DNA from 2 places in the Paenibacillus sp. FSL H8-0168 genome. Region 2 is predicted to be linked to the other one. Evidence: riboswitches for the same ligand, from Rfam matches in the RefSeq annotation. Region 2 holds a riboswitch; the other holds the start of a gene.
The links. A riboswitch is a leader RNA that binds a small molecule or an ion and turns the genes downstream of it on or off. The one in region 2 is predicted to bind ZMP and ZTP.
Positions count from the first base shown of each region.

Region 1 (8,004 bases), 1.5 Mb from region 2:
CTGTCTGGCAAACGGGATATTGATAAAATGGTTCCCTAGAACCCACCATTCCGCATACCCGTTAGCAAAAGGTATAATCCCTGCCGCTTTCAGTCGCTTGGCTGCTTCCTCCAGTTCATCTATCGTCTGAGGCAGTTTGGTTATGCCCGCTTTTTTAAATAAATCCTTGTTATAAACAAATCCAAATCCTTCTAGGTTCATAGGCTGTCCATAAATCTTACCGTTAACTGTCATCGGCTTACGAGCGAAATCGTCCAGATCCTTCACCCATGGCTGATCCGACAAATCCTCCAAGTACTCCAACCACGTATCGCGGTCTTGGTAGCCCTCATTTGTAAAAATGTCCGGCTGATCGCCTGATGCGAATTTAGCCTTCAACGAAGCACCATAGTCCGTACCACCACCGACAGATTGGATATCCAGCTTGATGCCAGGATGGGTCTTTTCATATTCAGCCTTCAGCTTGTTTAACGGTTCCGATATCTCTACTTTGAATTGATAAATGTGTATCGTTTTTGTCTCACTCTGTTGAGCCTTCGTATTTCCACAACCTGCAAGTGTACATGCGAGCAGCACCATCAAGGAGATGACAAGTAACGCTGTTTTTTTCATCGATTATCTCTCCCTTCAGCCTTTGACCGCGCCGGCTGCAATGCCAGAAACGATGTATTTTTGCATCACCAGAAAAAACACAACAATTGGCGTGATCCCCAACACCAGTGCTGGCAGCGCCAAGTCCCATTGCTTGGTGTACTGACCAAACAACATATAGGTTGCAATCGGAATGGTGCGCAGCTCAGGATCATTCAAAATGAGCGAAGGCAACAGATAGTCATTCCAGATCCATAAGGTATTCAAGATAAGCACGGTTACGAACATAGGCAGCAGCAGCGGACAAACGATGCGAAAGAACACCCCGTACCGGGATGAACCGTCCACCCTTGCCGCCTGCTCGATCTCAATAGGTACCGTTTTAATAAAGCCATGAAAAAGAAAAACGGATAAAGGCGCTCCAAAACCCAGATAACATAAGATCAGTCCCGGTATACTGTTGTTCAAGCTCAATACGTTGGACACTTCCATAAGCGGCAACATAATCGATTGAAAGGGAACTACCATCGCAGCCACAAGCAAACCGAACAGGAACCGGTTAAAACGAGTGTCATGCCGAACCATCTGGTAAGCGGCCATCGAGCTGATTAGTAGCAAAAGCGCATTACTGACGATCGTGACAATCAGTGAATTCCCCAGTGCTGTGGGAAAATTTATTTTATTCCAGGCGTTAGCATAGTTTTCAAAACGGAAGGTTGTCGGCCACGAAGCGGAATGGGCCAAAATGTCGCCAAAGGATTTAACGGAGTTTACGAGCAAAAAATAAAACGGAACCAGAAAGATTAACCCGATCACAATTAGAAATATTTCAGCAGCCCATGTGCCCAAACGATAGTTTGACGTTTTTCCCATTACATTTCGACCTCCTTTTTCTTCGTGAGACGCACCTGAATGCTGGTAATGATTGCAACGACCACAAAGAAAATCATAGCTTTGGCAGTCCCTAATCCAAGTCGGTTATTTGTAAACGCTTCATTATATATGTCCAACGCTACAGACTCTGTCGACTTGAAAGGCCCCCCCTTTGTGAGAGCCAAATTCAACTCAAATACTTTAAAGGACCAGGATATCGCCAGGAACAAGCAGACGGTCACCGCTGGCATAATAAGTGGCACTACAATATGACGCAGAATCTGTCTTCGGCTCGCACCGTCGATTTGTGCCGATTCAATAAGGGCATGCGGGACATTATTTAACGAGGATATGTAAATAACCATGAGATAACCTGCATATTGCCACACAAACACAATGACAGTTCCCCAAAAAGCAGTTGGCCCATCACCCAGCCACGGCAGTTTAAAAAAAGAAAGCCCTGTTGCCTCACCTACTGCAGAAAAGCCGCGTACAAATATAAATTGCCAGATAAAGCCGAGCAGCAAGCCGCCAATCATATTGGGCATAAAAAATACAGTTCGCAGTGCATTACGGGTACGCAACGGTTTGGTAAGTGCATAGGCTAGGAAAAAGCCAATCAGGTTCGTCAGAATGACACCACATACGGTAAACCGGACCGTAAACCAGAATGCATTACGAAAATCTGGATCATCCCTAAAAATATGAACGTAATTCCCTAGTCCGAGCCATCGGATATTTTCAGATACTCCATCCCAGTTCGTCATGGAATAATACAGCCCCAGCAGGAACGGAATGACCATAATCAAGACGAAAAACAACGCCATCGGTCCTACAAATACGAGTTGCTGCAATAATTGCGGGGATTTTCTTTGACTCAATGCAATCACTCCTTTGTCGTAGATCATGAAGGATAGCGCGCATAAACCCTTACTGTAATCGCTTATTACCCAAAAATGTATGTTTCGAGTCGTTCGGAAGCAAAAAAAGACTGTTCTCCTCCGGCTTACGGAAGGAAAACAGCCTATAACATAAAAATTATGAATGTCGATGAATTAGTATTGAGTTCCTGGATAAATCGGGAACTTATCTGTCAACTCGCCAACCGCTTGGCTTGCTTTGGACAATACAGTATCATCTTTCGGGTTTTTAAGGGTTTCAGCAATGATTTTACCGATTTTGACCATAGCCTCTTCATCCATACCACGAGATGTTGCAGCAGGTGTACCAATACGAATTCCGCTTGTTACGAATGGACTGGTCGGGTCAAAAGGAATCGCATTTTTATTGACCGTGATGCCCACCGAATCCAATACATGCTCTGCTTCTTTACCTGTGATATTCAAATTGCGCGTATCCAACAGCATCAGATGGTTATCCGTACCACCGGATACAATGTTAATCCCTTCAGCCAACAATGTTTCAGCCAGCACCTGTGCGTTGCGAACTACGTTTTGCGCATAGGTTTTGAACGATGGCTGGAGCGCTTCACCCAAAGCAACCGCTTTGGACGCGATCACATGCATCAGTGGCCCCCCTTGAGTACCAGGGAAAATAGCTTTATCAATCGCTTGCGCCCATGCTTTGCGAGTCAGAATCAGACCCCCGCGCGGACCACGCAGCGTTTTGTGTGTTGTTGTTGTTACAAATTGGGCATGCGGAACTGGACTTGGGTGAATTCCCGCTGCCACGAGACCTGCGATATGTGCCATATCCACCATGAACAGAGCACCTACATCATTGGCAATGGAAGCAAATGCTTCAAAATCAATAGTACGCGGATATGCACTCGCGCCAGCTACAATCAGACGAGGGCGGTGCTTAAAGGCTGCCTTGCGCACTTCATCGTAGTCGATGCGGAAGTTGTCTTCGCGTACACCGTAAGCAGCAAAGTTATACAACAAGCCGGAAGCGTTAACCGGACTTCCGTGTGTTAAATGGCCACCATGCGCCAGATTCATACCCAGTACAGTATCTCCAGGTTTGAGAGCTGCCAGATACACCGCCATGTTGGCTTGTGCTCCAGAGTGAGGCTGCACGTTAGCATGCTCGGCGCCGAACAATTCTTTTGCGCGGTCACGTGCGATGTCTTCAACGATATCTACATGCTCACAGCCACCATAGTAGCGTTTGTTCGGATAACCTTCAGCATATTTATTCGTCAGCACGGAGCCCATGGCTTCCATTACTGCTTCACTGACAATGTTCTCGGATGCGATTAGCTCGATATTGTGGCGTTGTCGTTTCAGTTCAAGTCCCATTGCTTCCATCACTGCCGGGTCACTTTTACGCAGGTGTTCCATCATGATTGATTACTCCCTCTCCATAGTCAATTGTTGGGTATACAAGCAAACGCCTGCTCCTCTGTTGGGTACCTCATCATCAATGCAAAAAAGATTAGTACAAACATGCCGCCATGCCAAATGCTAATCGCAGTTTCCGCCGACTTCTTGCTCCAGACTATACACTGCCCGTTGTCCACCAATAAGTGGAGGACGGGTGAATGCCGCTGTCACACGTGCTTCGCCAATCCAGCGAAGACTTGGGCGAAATGGAACAGCAATGGGTCGCAGATGCATGCCAATCAGCGTTTCGCCGATGTCTATCCCGGCATGGGCCTGCACGTTCGCCGCCAAACACGCGTCACTCATAGAACGATAGGCGACGGTGGCCATAGAGCCTCCTGCTGTACGAACAGGAACAGCTGCAACCTCCGTCAGTCCCAGTCGCTCCAGCACAGCCCGTTCAACGACCAGCGCTCGGTTTAAATGCTCACAGCATTGAAACGCCACATCAAAGCCATACTCCCTGCGAACGGACTCTACTCCAGACAACAGTTGCTGAGCCACATCGAGCGCTCCCGCCGTACCAATCCGACTTCCAGCCACTTCACTTGTGCTAACGCCAATAACCAGCAGGCGGCCAGCCTTGAGACTGGCTGCTTCTGCGATTTCCCGCACAACAGAAGTGGTCTGTGCTTCCAGCGAAATCTCATGATCCAATTGTCCCACTATTGGAACCTCCTTTGGTTGAACAGTCTCTCAGAGACTAGGCACGGTCTCATGCCCCAAGTTCAACACACTCTCTCCTGATCACAATCTGACTATATTATAGCCGATGTTTCAGATTTCGAGCAGAAAAAATGGAAGAACCTTTAAAGGAATCAACTCTCAGCTAACAATCTGGCTCAACTTGTATATGAAAAAAAGAGCAGTCCACACCTATGTGGAATTGCTCTTTTGCCCAGGCGACCGGCCGTATATCCGATGCTCCATCGTGGTTAATCCCACTTTTGTCGCCAGTTACATCGGATTCTCATTTTTCCACCTTATCTTAACGGATTAGCCGCCGAAAATCAACAGATTCCGTACAAAACAGATGAGTAATACCAATTTTATTCGGAAGAAGCCTTTAGCTTGTCCAGCAGCTTGTGCAGCGCCGTACGGATTTCTGCAGCTGTGACATCGTAGTCTTCTCGCGAACCGCCAAACGGATCTGAAATATCAAAGCCCGGAATCCGTTGGTGTAATTCAATCATTCGTTCACGCTCCTGCGCCGATAGCTCTTGTCCAAGTGAAGCCATCAACTGCTGTGAAGCATATAAACCATCCAACTCCTGTACATCATTCAACACCGCATCCCGGTTCTCCACATATTCCTTAAGTGTAAATACTTTGCCCGCCGTTTGGGGAAAGCGCTGAATTACGTGCTGTTTATGTCCTTGCGTCAAGGTTAAGATCAGATGCGCCCACCCGGCAAGCCCGTCGCTCAAAGGGGTTGAAGTGATCTGATCGGATATATCGTGATCACGTAGAACCGCCTCTGCATGTCGGGATATCGGCGTGCCTTCCATCGCGGCTACTCCCGCAGAACGCACTTCCAGTTCTAGCCCATGCTCAGCAGCCAACTTACGTAGCATCCCTTCAGCCATTGGACTGCGACAGGTATTCCCTGTGCATACGAATAAGATATTCTTCAACGTTTTCACCCCCCGTATGTTAAAAAAATATATAAACAGAGGATTACTATAATCCTAATCCTTTACGATAACCCTGCACTTATTTTACACTGTCTACGCTAAAATCAAAACATAAACATAAAGCCGAATGCCAACAAAATGGCACCACCCACTGCTTCCCCATAATCTCCTAGATTACGGCTGACCTTGCGACCCAGCAGCAGGCCCAGCATCGCCATTGCTCCCCCGCAAAAACCAAACGCCAGAACGGACAGCACCAGATCACTCTGGAACATACCTAGTGACACTCCTACAGAAAATGAGTCAACGCTCACCCCAAGTGCAAACAGCAAAAGGCCTAAAGGCGAACGATGATCCAATACCTGTACGCCGTCCCCTTTAAAGGAATTATACACCATATGCCCGCCCAAAAGGATGAGTAGACCCCCTGCGAAGTAGGCCGTCACATGACCTAATAAAGAACTCATATAATGGCCTGTGAACATTCCCAGTAATGGCATCAGAATATGAAAAAAGCCAATGACAGTACTGATGCGCAGCACGTCTCGCAGGCGTATCCCCTTCATGCCGATCCCTACGCCCAGCGATAACGCATCCATTCCTAGCGCTACCGCCATGATCAGAATCGTTACAACCTGCCCGGCATGGGCAGAGGCTGCCAGCATACTCCATCCCTCCATTATCCGTCTGTTCTTGTACACGTTATGCGGACAAGGGGCAAATCAGTACAAGCATGTACTGAAAGTACCCAATACCGAGACGAGGAGGGAGGAAAATTTAATATAAGAGGCTCTGATTCGACAGAAGCTACAAGCGGACGATTCGGTGACCTGCCGCTTTAAGCAGGCGGTTCATGACGGCGTCTCCCAATCCCTTCGGCGGACAGGATTCCGCCAAAATGTAGGTGACGCCGTCCTCGTCGCAGCGGCGCAGCACGCCGTACAGGCGCTGCGCTGCCTCATGGAGCGCGTCCAGCTTGCCTAGCGTGTAGACGCGTTCTCCGGCGTAGCCGGCGGCATGCTCGTCGAACGCGAGCACTGCCGTGCGCTCCCCGCGCGCGGAAGCCTCCGCCAGCGCGGCGCGAATCCAGCCCGTCACCTCAACGGACGACGGGCCTTGTACCACGCTCAAGCGGCCTCGCGGCGCGTAGTGCGTGTACTTCATGCCCGGCGAGCGCGGCGCCGGGCTGTCTGCGTCTTCCCCGGGCGTAGCGGCCAACGCCGGGTCCAGCACGACGGCGCGAGCAACCGCAGCGAGCTGCTCGGCCGTCACGCCGCCAGGGCGCAGGATGGTGACGGTTCCGTCGTCACCCGCCTGCACCACCGTGGACTCCAGCCCCACCCCAGTGGGACCTCCGTCTAAAATGCCGCCGATGCGGCCCTCCAGATCCTCTCGCACATGCTGTGCAAGGGTGGGACTGGGCCTTCCCGACCGGTTGGCGCTTGGCGCAGCCAGTGGACAATCCGCTTCAGCGATCAAACGAAGCGCTATCGGATGATCCGGCATGCGCACACCGACTGTATCCAGCCCGGCTGTCACACGCGATGATAGTGCCTGCGGCACTACCGGCAATACGAGAGTCAGCGGTCCCGGCCAGAACATATTCATCAGCGCTCGGGCTGTATCGTTTATTTCTGCTACCAACCCCTCTAATTGATCAGCATTAGAAATATGTACAATGAGCGGGTTATCGGAGGGACGTCCTTTGGCAGCGAATACCGCCTCCACCGCTTTTGTACTACGAGCATCGGCCCCCAGGCCGTACACGGTCTCCGTAGGAAAGGCTACCGTCTCTCCAGCTTGGAGGAGTACGCCGGCCTCCCGTATGCCCTTTTCCGCCGCGATCCGAGTCTGTTCAGCCCAAACTTCGTCAGAAACATCCCCGTCAATGTTGCTCACAGGAACCAAACATCTTACATCCCACCATTGGGTATGGGAAGACCTCAATGCCTGCTTCAGCTCGCAATTTTCCTGTTCGTCCAGCTTTTGCTCCGATTTTTCCTTTTGCACAAAATCTCCGCGCAAGTCTTGCATTTGATTCGATTTATCACTCATATCAGATCATCCCATATCTTATTGTCATATACAGGCCAGTGATTTCGCTTGATCCTCTAAGGCTACTTTGAAAGATCAGTTTATTTGGCTCTGCCATGTGTATATCTATCGTAAGCTCCATTATAGCATATGGGGAAACTTACACTCCTCAACGTTTAGGCAAACAAGCCACTCACCCAGCTACACAGTCCCGCAAGTGCATCCCACAGAAAAAAACGTACTTCCGGCTCCTTGTCAGCGGCATTCGTCCGACTTTCTCCGTGATCCGTTTTTGCTGATACTGTTTGTGCCGCTGCTTCCCCACTGCCTGCATCAATAAAGCACAGCGGAGGAAACAGCACGCACCACCAATTTTGCCCTTTTCCTTGCCCCAGCGTAACCCGAAGCGCTTCATAATTCCCTGCTGGGTAGACCAGACCACCGTACATTTTCGTCGGGAAAGGTACGCTCGCCAGTTCCACCTGATGATCATATGCAATGCCGCGACGAGCCAGTTCCGTACCTAC
Region 1 covers NZ_CP151948.1:5,294,607-5,302,610, forward strand. Annotated here, with positions in the region: gene MHI21_RS23375 (ABC transporter substrate-binding protein) at 1-612, opposite strand, end outside; gene MHI21_RS23380 (carbohydrate ABC transporter permease) at 628-1,464, opposite strand; gene MHI21_RS23385 (sugar ABC transporter permease) at 1,464-2,345, opposite strand; gene glyA (serine hydroxymethyltransferase) at 2,520-3,770, opposite strand; gene MHI21_RS23395 (TIGR01440 family protein) at 3,891-4,478, opposite strand; ZMP/ZTP riboswitch at 4,699-4,780, opposite strand; gene MHI21_RS23400 (low molecular weight protein arginine phosphatase) at 4,859-5,443, opposite strand; gene MHI21_RS23405 (manganese efflux pump MntP family protein) at 5,548-6,108, opposite strand; gene MHI21_RS23410 (L-threonylcarbamoyladenylate synthase) at 6,251-7,498, opposite strand; gene spoIIR (stage II sporulation protein R) at 7,654-8,004, opposite strand, start outside.
Region 1: it holds a riboswitch for ZMP and ZTP, as region 2 does, so the genes downstream of both, MHI21_RS23395 (TIGR01440 family protein) here and MHI21_RS04725 (bifunctional 5,10-methylenetetrahydrofolate dehydrogenase/5,10-methenyltetrahydrofolate cyclohydrolase) in region 2, are expected to answer to the same signal.

Region 2 (8,004 bases):
GGGAGAAGAATATAAAACAAAACAGCGATCACCAGAAAGCAGTCTTCAGCAACCTAGCCCCAATGTGTAGGTTTTTGAAGACGGCTCCACGAAAAAGACCTGACCATCATTTTGGCAGGTCTTTTGATTTATTAAGGAGGGATGTACAAAGTTCGTTTTTCAGTTGACAGCAAGGACGACGCTTGATATATTTCTTACGATATTGATAATCATTATCATGCGTATCGGGAAGATCATCTTCACAATATATAGGGGGTTAATCAGTTGAAAAGAAAATCGTATTTTATGATGACAGCTATGTTACTTGTATTGTCTGTACTCATCAGCGCTTGCGGCGGAAATAATAATGGAAGTAATCCGGCTTCATCTTCAGGAGATAAGCAAGAGTCGGCTACTACTGGAGAGACTAGAAGCTTTAAAACGGTTAAGGGGGATATTCAAATTCCTGCTAAGCCCCAGCGTATTGTAACGGATTTTTACGGCGGAGAACTGCTGTCCGTAGGTGCTAACGTGGTGGGTGTAGAGCCGACTGCGTTTCAAAATCCTTTTCTGACCGATTTGCTGAAGGAAAAAAGAACCAAAGAGGTGGGTGATCCGACCAATTTGGAAAAGACGCTGGAACTCAAACCCGATCTGATCGTGGTTATGAAGGATACGAATTATGAGGCTTTGTCTAAAATCGCACCTACCCTGTACATTCCGTACGGTACGACGACTAATATCTATGATACGGTCAAGCTGTTCGGCGATATCACTGGGGAAAAGGAGAAGGCTGAGCAATTTATTGCTGCATTTGATAAAAAGGCCGCTGAAGGTCGCGCACGTCTTAAAGGTGTGATTGACGAAAAAGCAACTTTCGGTCTGTATGAGCTGACGGACAAGCACGCACTTTGGATCTTTGGCGACAATGCGGGTCGCGGCGGCCAAGCTGTATACAATGCGCTTAAACTGAACATGCCAAAGAAAACAGTGAACTCCAAGGAACAAACGGTGCAGCTTTCGATGGAGGTATTGCCACAGTATGACGCAGATTATATGTTCCTGACTACGTATGACCCCGAGAAAAAGGGTGACGCGCTCAAACAACTAAAGTCGTCCGCTGTGTGGGGGAATCTTCCAGCGGTGAAGAACAATAGAGTGTTCTTTAACGATTTTGATACGTATTATCGTTATGATCCAATCGCTATTACCGGGCAAATTGATATGATCGTAGATATGCTGGTCGAAAGAGAAAAAGAGAATAAAGCTAAACAATAGATGTGAGATTCTGCGTTGTATACGCAGTATATAGCATTAAAAACCAGTCCAACATGAATCATTTTGGACTGGTTTTTAATTTACAATTTTGTCGTAATTTCAATAGTATCTTCTTTTTGTATCCAATCTACCTTGGCCCCCAGCGTTTCGCTGAGTAGCCTTAGTGGAAGATAACCAATACCATTCACCATGAAGGGCGGATTGGTGAATTTTACGGCTTTATCGTTCACTTTTGTTTGGCTGGTTTTGAAATTTACTTCTAGAGAGACAGGATGGTCTTCTGTCTTAGACTGATTCATTTTCGCTATTTTGCTGTTGAAATCATAAGCGATCTCAGCCCCCAGTTTGTCAAAAACAGAACGAAGGGGAATAAACGCTTGCCCGTTGCGGGTAATGACACCATTACTCAGAGAGACAGGCGAACCATTGAGACGGACAAGAATCGGTTTTTGTACAGGAACTGGTGAACTGTACAGAAACTCATAGTCCCCTATACCAAGCTGCGCGTGTTTGTTGACACCCCAGCCCCATAGGGCGCCATCTGCTTTTTGCATGATTACGTGCCGTGGACCTGCTTTGATGCTTTGAATATTTTTAGTAAGTAATGTAAAGGGTGTATTAGATGGTAACTTTTCACCATCTAGAGACGCAACATATACATTCCCAGCTGTGGTGAGGGCAAGTATGGAGCGTTCGGCGAAAAAGGCGTCTTTAACATCCTTTACTCCTGTTAATAGTACAGGGGTATTTTCGTTGTGATAGGTTGTATTATCTGAGTAACCTGTAACTGTAGCACCCCAGAACCATAGCCGACCTTGCTGATCAATTGCGAGATTGGAATACCTATTGGCCTTGATTGTCTTGATATCCGATAAGGCTTGAATTTGCGATACGGATAGAGTTTCGGACGGAGTTGCATTTTTATCAAATTCTTTGGGCCACGTCCACACGGTGCCATCTTTTTTTAAGGCTATGTTTTTAGCGATTGACGTAATATCCTTTAATGATGAAATAGGTTCGAAGCCCTGCAAGGCTTTTGTATTTTTCCATACACTGCCGTCTTTCTTTAGAAATATCCAGCGTTCCTCATAATCCGGTCTTTCCTCATAGTAACTATCAATATTGGCAACCTCGTCGATGCCAGATAGGGTTTGAAAAGGACTAGAGATGTTTCCATTGTCGAGCCGTTCAGCGGAAGATATGCTGCCTTCGCTGCTCAGAGCGAGCACATGATCATTCAAATTACTTACAGCTGCGAGGTTCTGTAATCCTTCCAGAGGAACGAATTTCACGGATTCAGCAATATTATTTCTAGGCACATACCAAGCAGAGTGGTCTTGTAAGGTAAATACCAGATCGCCCTCGTTGATGATATTAGAAAATGTTTTTACAACGTCCGGCTTACCCTCTACACGAGTCGGTACGGATTGATTATAACCCCACAGCCACAAGCTTCCATCAGACTGAATTAAACTTCCAGAATCATAGGAGCGAATATGGGATGTGGAGTTGTCTCCGGCCGCCCATACACTAGGACTGAGCAGCAATAACGTGATTATACTGAGTAATAGAGCCCGTCTTTTCATACGATTTTCCTCATTTCTTGATCAATGTATCCCCCTATCCATAGACGTAAATTATATAGAAAAGTTTTCCAAAATGTATCAATTTCAATAAAATAACCTCCAAACCCACGATTAGAGATGGATTTGGAGGCTATTTTTTAATGAGTAAGCAGAATATATTGGTTCGAACAGGTTAAACACGGTTATGAGCAATCTAATTCGCTATTCGACTGCGCACCATCAACAAGGTTTGTTCTTTGATCTGTCCGATTTCACGGATGAGTGCGGCTGTTTTGGTCTCATAGGAGTATTTGACATCCAAATCTTTCAGCGAAGCAAGGTTAATGTCGACGGTAAGCAGGGCAGATTGAGCGGCGGCTTCGAACAGGATTGCGCCGATGCCAAGATCCGAAATCACATTTTTATTGGACATTTCCACAATGTTGTAGGCTTGCGACAATCCGTCCCGGCATACTTCCAGCAGGCGCATGGGGACCTCAATGGCAGCGATCACCGCTGTCTGTAAGGAATGGATACGATAGCGCTTTTCTTCGTCCGTTTCCTTGGGCAAACGCAGCGCGGTCATGTACTGTTCAAAGGATTGGATGTCTGCGACCATTAGTTCCTCACAATGTGTAGACAATCTTTCCATGCTGCTAATGACGTCCGTGATTTGTTCATGGATATGCGCATATTTTTCTCCTTGTGAAAGGTTGGCGGTCATGGAGGTCATAGCCGCGCCTAGTGCCGCAGCCAGTGCGGATACACTTCCTCCGCCGGGGGTAGGCGCTGCACTTGCAGCCTCTTTTAGAAAATGCCCGATGGAATGATTCCACGACAGTTCACTCATGAATAGACCACCTCTCTGGAGTAGTGTTGCAGATGTATTGCTTTGAGCAGATTTTTGTATAAAATCGCAGTTGTTAAGGTGCCAACACCGCCGGGAACCGGAGAAATGGCATGGACCTTTTCCCCAACGTCTAAAGCGGCATCCCCCACTATTTTTCCCTCTAGCGTCTCATTAATTCCCGCATCTACCAAAATCAGACCGGGATGAACCATATCCTGTGTAATCACATCAGGGCATCCGACTGCGACGAAGGCAATGTCTGCATGGCTCAGATGCTCTGCAATATCACGTGTTCCTGCATGACAGGCGGTAACGGTGGCATTTTCTCTTTGCAACATGTGGAAAAGGGGAAGTCCCACTGTCTGTCCGATGCCCACGAGAGTGACATTTTTGCCTGCCAATGTGTGACCGTAATGCTTAAGTAGCTCGATACAGGCTTGAGGTGTTGCGGGATATAGTCCGGCGTCACCTGTTACGGTAGCCAGCTTGTTATCAGGTGTAATCCCATCAATATCCTTGTAGGGGGCGATGGATTGTTTAATAACGGAGGCGGAAAGATGTTGGGGAAGCGGCAGTTCCAGCATAATGCCATGTACATGGGATGCATCGTTCAGACTGCCGATCAGGTGCAGTAGCTCGGTTTCGCTAACATGACGATCAAAAGTATGGAGATGAAATGAGATGCCCAGCTTCTCCGCTATTTTTTGCTTGGTCCGGGCATAGTAGGCAGATGCCGGATCACCTTCTACCAATAGTGTCGCCAGATGGGGACGGTGTCCTTGCTGCTTCATTTCTTCTACCTGTGAACGGATCGTTGCATATACTTGCTCAGCTGCTTCTTTGGATTTCATGATAATAGCCATAGTCCGAGCCTCCTCTGAATTTATCGAATGATTTATCAACAGGGTGTCATGGTCTTGTAAAACGAAAAAAAGTATTTGCACAAGGTCGTCAAGACAGACGAATCCTCTGCAAATACTTCTCCCAGGCGAACGGTACGCTTTTTTTGTATGCTCCCTCGTGGTTCATTCCACTGACTTCGCCAGTCACATACAGCGTTATTATGTCTTATATTTTAACAAATAATCCTCAGAAAAGAAACCCGCGAACATTTGGAAAACGGGTTATGTTACTTGTCTATATGACAAATGTCATATACCCGAGCTGACGTTTATGACTACAGCGTCTACAGTCTTCACCTTATACTGAGATTAGATCAACATGTACGCCTAACAGGATCAAGGTATAGGCGTCATTTTAAAGGAGGATCATAATGAGTATGACACAACTCCCATTAGCCCAATTGAAAAAAAATATGGCTCCCTACGAGAAAATAAACACGAAATCCAGCGTTCTGCAACTCATCAATACTTTGGGTCCACTGATCCTATTGTGGTATGCTGCTTATCTTAGCCTGTCGGTTTCGTACTGGCTGACGCTTCCCATTGCCATTGTTGCATCGGGGTTTGTGGTACGGACGTTTATTATTTTTCATGATTGTGGTCATCAATCCTTCTTCAAAAGCCGCAAGCTGAACGACATTGTGGGAACGATTACAGGTATTATTACGCTCTGTCCTTATCATCAATGGAAAAATAGTCACGCGATCCACCATGCAACAAGCAGTAATCTGGATAAAAGAGGCACAGGTGACATGTGGGTGCTTACGGTAGAAGAGTACACAGAGGCTTCAACTTGGACACGGCTGGCCTATCGCATATATCGAAATCCTTGGGTTATGTTCGGGCTAGGTCCGATCTATACTTTTTTGATTTCCTATCGCTTTAATATCAAGACAGCCAAACGCAAGGAAAAAATGAACACTCATGTGACGAATATATCCATCGTTGCATTGTATGCACTGTTGTGCTGGGCTATTGGATGGCAGGCCTTCCTTCTCGTACAGGCACCTATCTTTTTTGTATCCGGTATGTTGGGCATCTGGTTGTTCTATGTACAACATCAATTTGAGGATTCGTATTTTGAGCACGATGAAGAGTGGAGTTATATTAATGCAGCCGTAGAAGGCAGCTCTTACTACAAGCTTCCTAAAGTATTGCAATGGATTACGGGGAATATCGGATTTCATCACGTTCATCATTTGAGCCCCAAAGTGCCAAATTATAATTTGGAAAAAGCGCATGAAGCGACACCGTTACTTCAAAAGGCGACCACGATCACAGTAAGTAGCAGTCTGCAATCATTGAAGTTCCGCCTTTGGGATGAAAATACGAAAACCTTTTTGACCTTTAAACAAGTGAAGCCGCTCCTCAGCAAACGGGTTGCAGTTACGAAACCCATCCCTACACCTGTTGTAAGCACAGAAAGAAAATAACTTTGTACAAAACTTGGTATGATATGATAAGAGATATAAGTCAAGTGAAGTAGAAGAGGGTGGGCAGGATGCAAAAATGGTATCAGATTTTCCAAAGAAATACAGGGCTTAGCCCTTATGTGTGGGTCGTCTTTTATATCCTGCCCTTTTACTACTTTAGCTCTTCATCTACAAGTCATATTATTCTGGGTACTGCTATTATTTTGGTGTTTTTTGCATGTTATGTATTGGCTTTTGTCTCGAAAGGCTGGCTCATATACTTTTGGACCAGTGTACAAATTGCCATATCGATTACCATGACACTGCTGTTTAGCTATATGTATTTTTCCATATTTATCGCCTATCTGATCGGTAATATTAAAAGTAAGGCTGCATTTACGACGCTGTATATTATTTTAATGGTTATTACGATTGGATTGATCAATTACGGTTTTGTTTCTCAAAATCCCGTTTTTATTAAACAGATTCCTTTTATCCTGCTCAATCTGATCGGTGTGATTCTCCTTCCGATTACGAATTTTAATCGCAACAAAAGCGATCGGCTCCAAGTCCAGTTAGAGGATGCCAATAAGAAAATATCGGAATTGATTAAGCTGGAGGAACGGCAAAGAATTGCGCGCGACCTGCACGATACCTTAGGTCAGAAGCTGTCACTCATTGGGCTGAAGAGCGATTTGGCGGGCAAACTGATAGATCAGTACCCGGAGCGGGCTCATGTCGAAATTAACGATGTTCGTCTCACGGCGAGAAGTGCGTTAAAAGAGGTGCGGGAAATGGTTACTCAAATGCGCGGTATGCGACTAGAGGATGAACTGCTACGTATTCGGCAGATTTTAAAGGCTGCTCACATTGAATTGACTTTAGAGGGCGACCCGAAGCTGGAGCATACATCATTAATGAATGAAAATGTCCTTAGTATGTGTATGAAGGAAGCAGTGACAAATGTGGTTAAGCACAGTGGAGCCACCGCTTGTTCCATCACCATTGAGCCGTCTCGTAAGGAATTAACCCTTCGGATTCAGGATAATGGAGTCGGTATTACGAGAGAAAATGGAACCTTTCGTGGAAATGGTCTGCAAGGTATGAAAGAAAGGCTCGAATTCGTGAACGGATGTATGGAGCTGCGTTCAGATCAGGGAACGACCCTGGTTATTAAAGTGCCCAATATCACTGAAAAGCCGAATGAGGAGGTGGGGCCATGATTCGAATTGTCATCGCGGAGGACCAGCGTATGCTGCTGGGTGCTCTAGCCTCCCTGCTGGACTTGGAAGAGGACATGAAAGTAGTCGGAAAAGCTAGCAACGGGGAAGAAGCTATAGAACTGGTGAAGCTGCACCAGCCAGACATATGCATCATGGACATCGAAATGCCGATCAAGAGCGGGTTGGATGCGGCTGAGGAACTCAAAGGCTTGAACTGCAAGGTGCTGATTTTAACTACGTTTGCCCGCCCCGGGTATTTTGAACGAGCGATCAAGGCGGGGACACACGGTTATTTGCTCAAGGACAGTCCTAGTGAAGAGCTGGCTTCCTCCATTCGCAGTATTATGGCAGGTCGGCGTATCTATGCCCCGGAACTGGTCGATGATGCTTATGCCGAAGTCAACCCGCTAACAGAGCGTGAAAAGACCGTTTTAGCGCTCATCGCTGACGGAAAGAACACAAAAGAGATTGCTGGTGAACTGTATTTAACGACAGGGACGGTGCGCAATTATATTTCAGTCATTCTCGATAAGTTGGGTGTCAGTAACCGGATCGAGGCGATTACACGTTTTAATGAAAAAGGTTGGTTTAAATGAGAAACAGGGACGCTATGAAGCAAAATGTAGCGCTCTGTTTTTTTGTTTTATCCATAGATTTGGTATGCCTTTATCGTACTACCTTGTGATACAATAGGATAGTTGTCCACAGGATGGACTGGAGTACAAGGAGGAGCAGAACTACATGAAGCAAGCCCCATTTATAGCCGTTGAAGGCCCAATCGGAGCAGGTAAAACG
Region 2 covers NZ_CP151948.1:1,025,982-1,033,985, forward strand. Annotated here, with positions in the region: gene MHI21_RS04705 (helix-turn-helix domain-containing protein) at 1-70, shown strand, start outside; gene MHI21_RS04710 (ABC transporter substrate-binding protein) at 265-1,257, shown strand; gene MHI21_RS04715 (stalk domain-containing protein) at 1,338-2,843, opposite strand; gene MHI21_RS04720 (cyclodeaminase/cyclohydrolase family protein) at 3,037-3,672, opposite strand; gene MHI21_RS04725 (bifunctional 5,10-methylenetetrahydrofolate dehydrogenase/5,10-methenyltetrahydrofolate cyclohydrolase) at 3,669-4,535, opposite strand; ZMP/ZTP riboswitch at 4,648-4,732, opposite strand; gene MHI21_RS04730 (fatty acid desaturase) at 4,946-6,007, shown strand; gene MHI21_RS04735 (sensor histidine kinase) at 6,076-7,209, shown strand; gene MHI21_RS04740 (response regulator transcription factor) at 7,206-7,805, shown strand; gene MHI21_RS04745 (deoxynucleoside kinase) at 7,951-8,004, shown strand, end outside.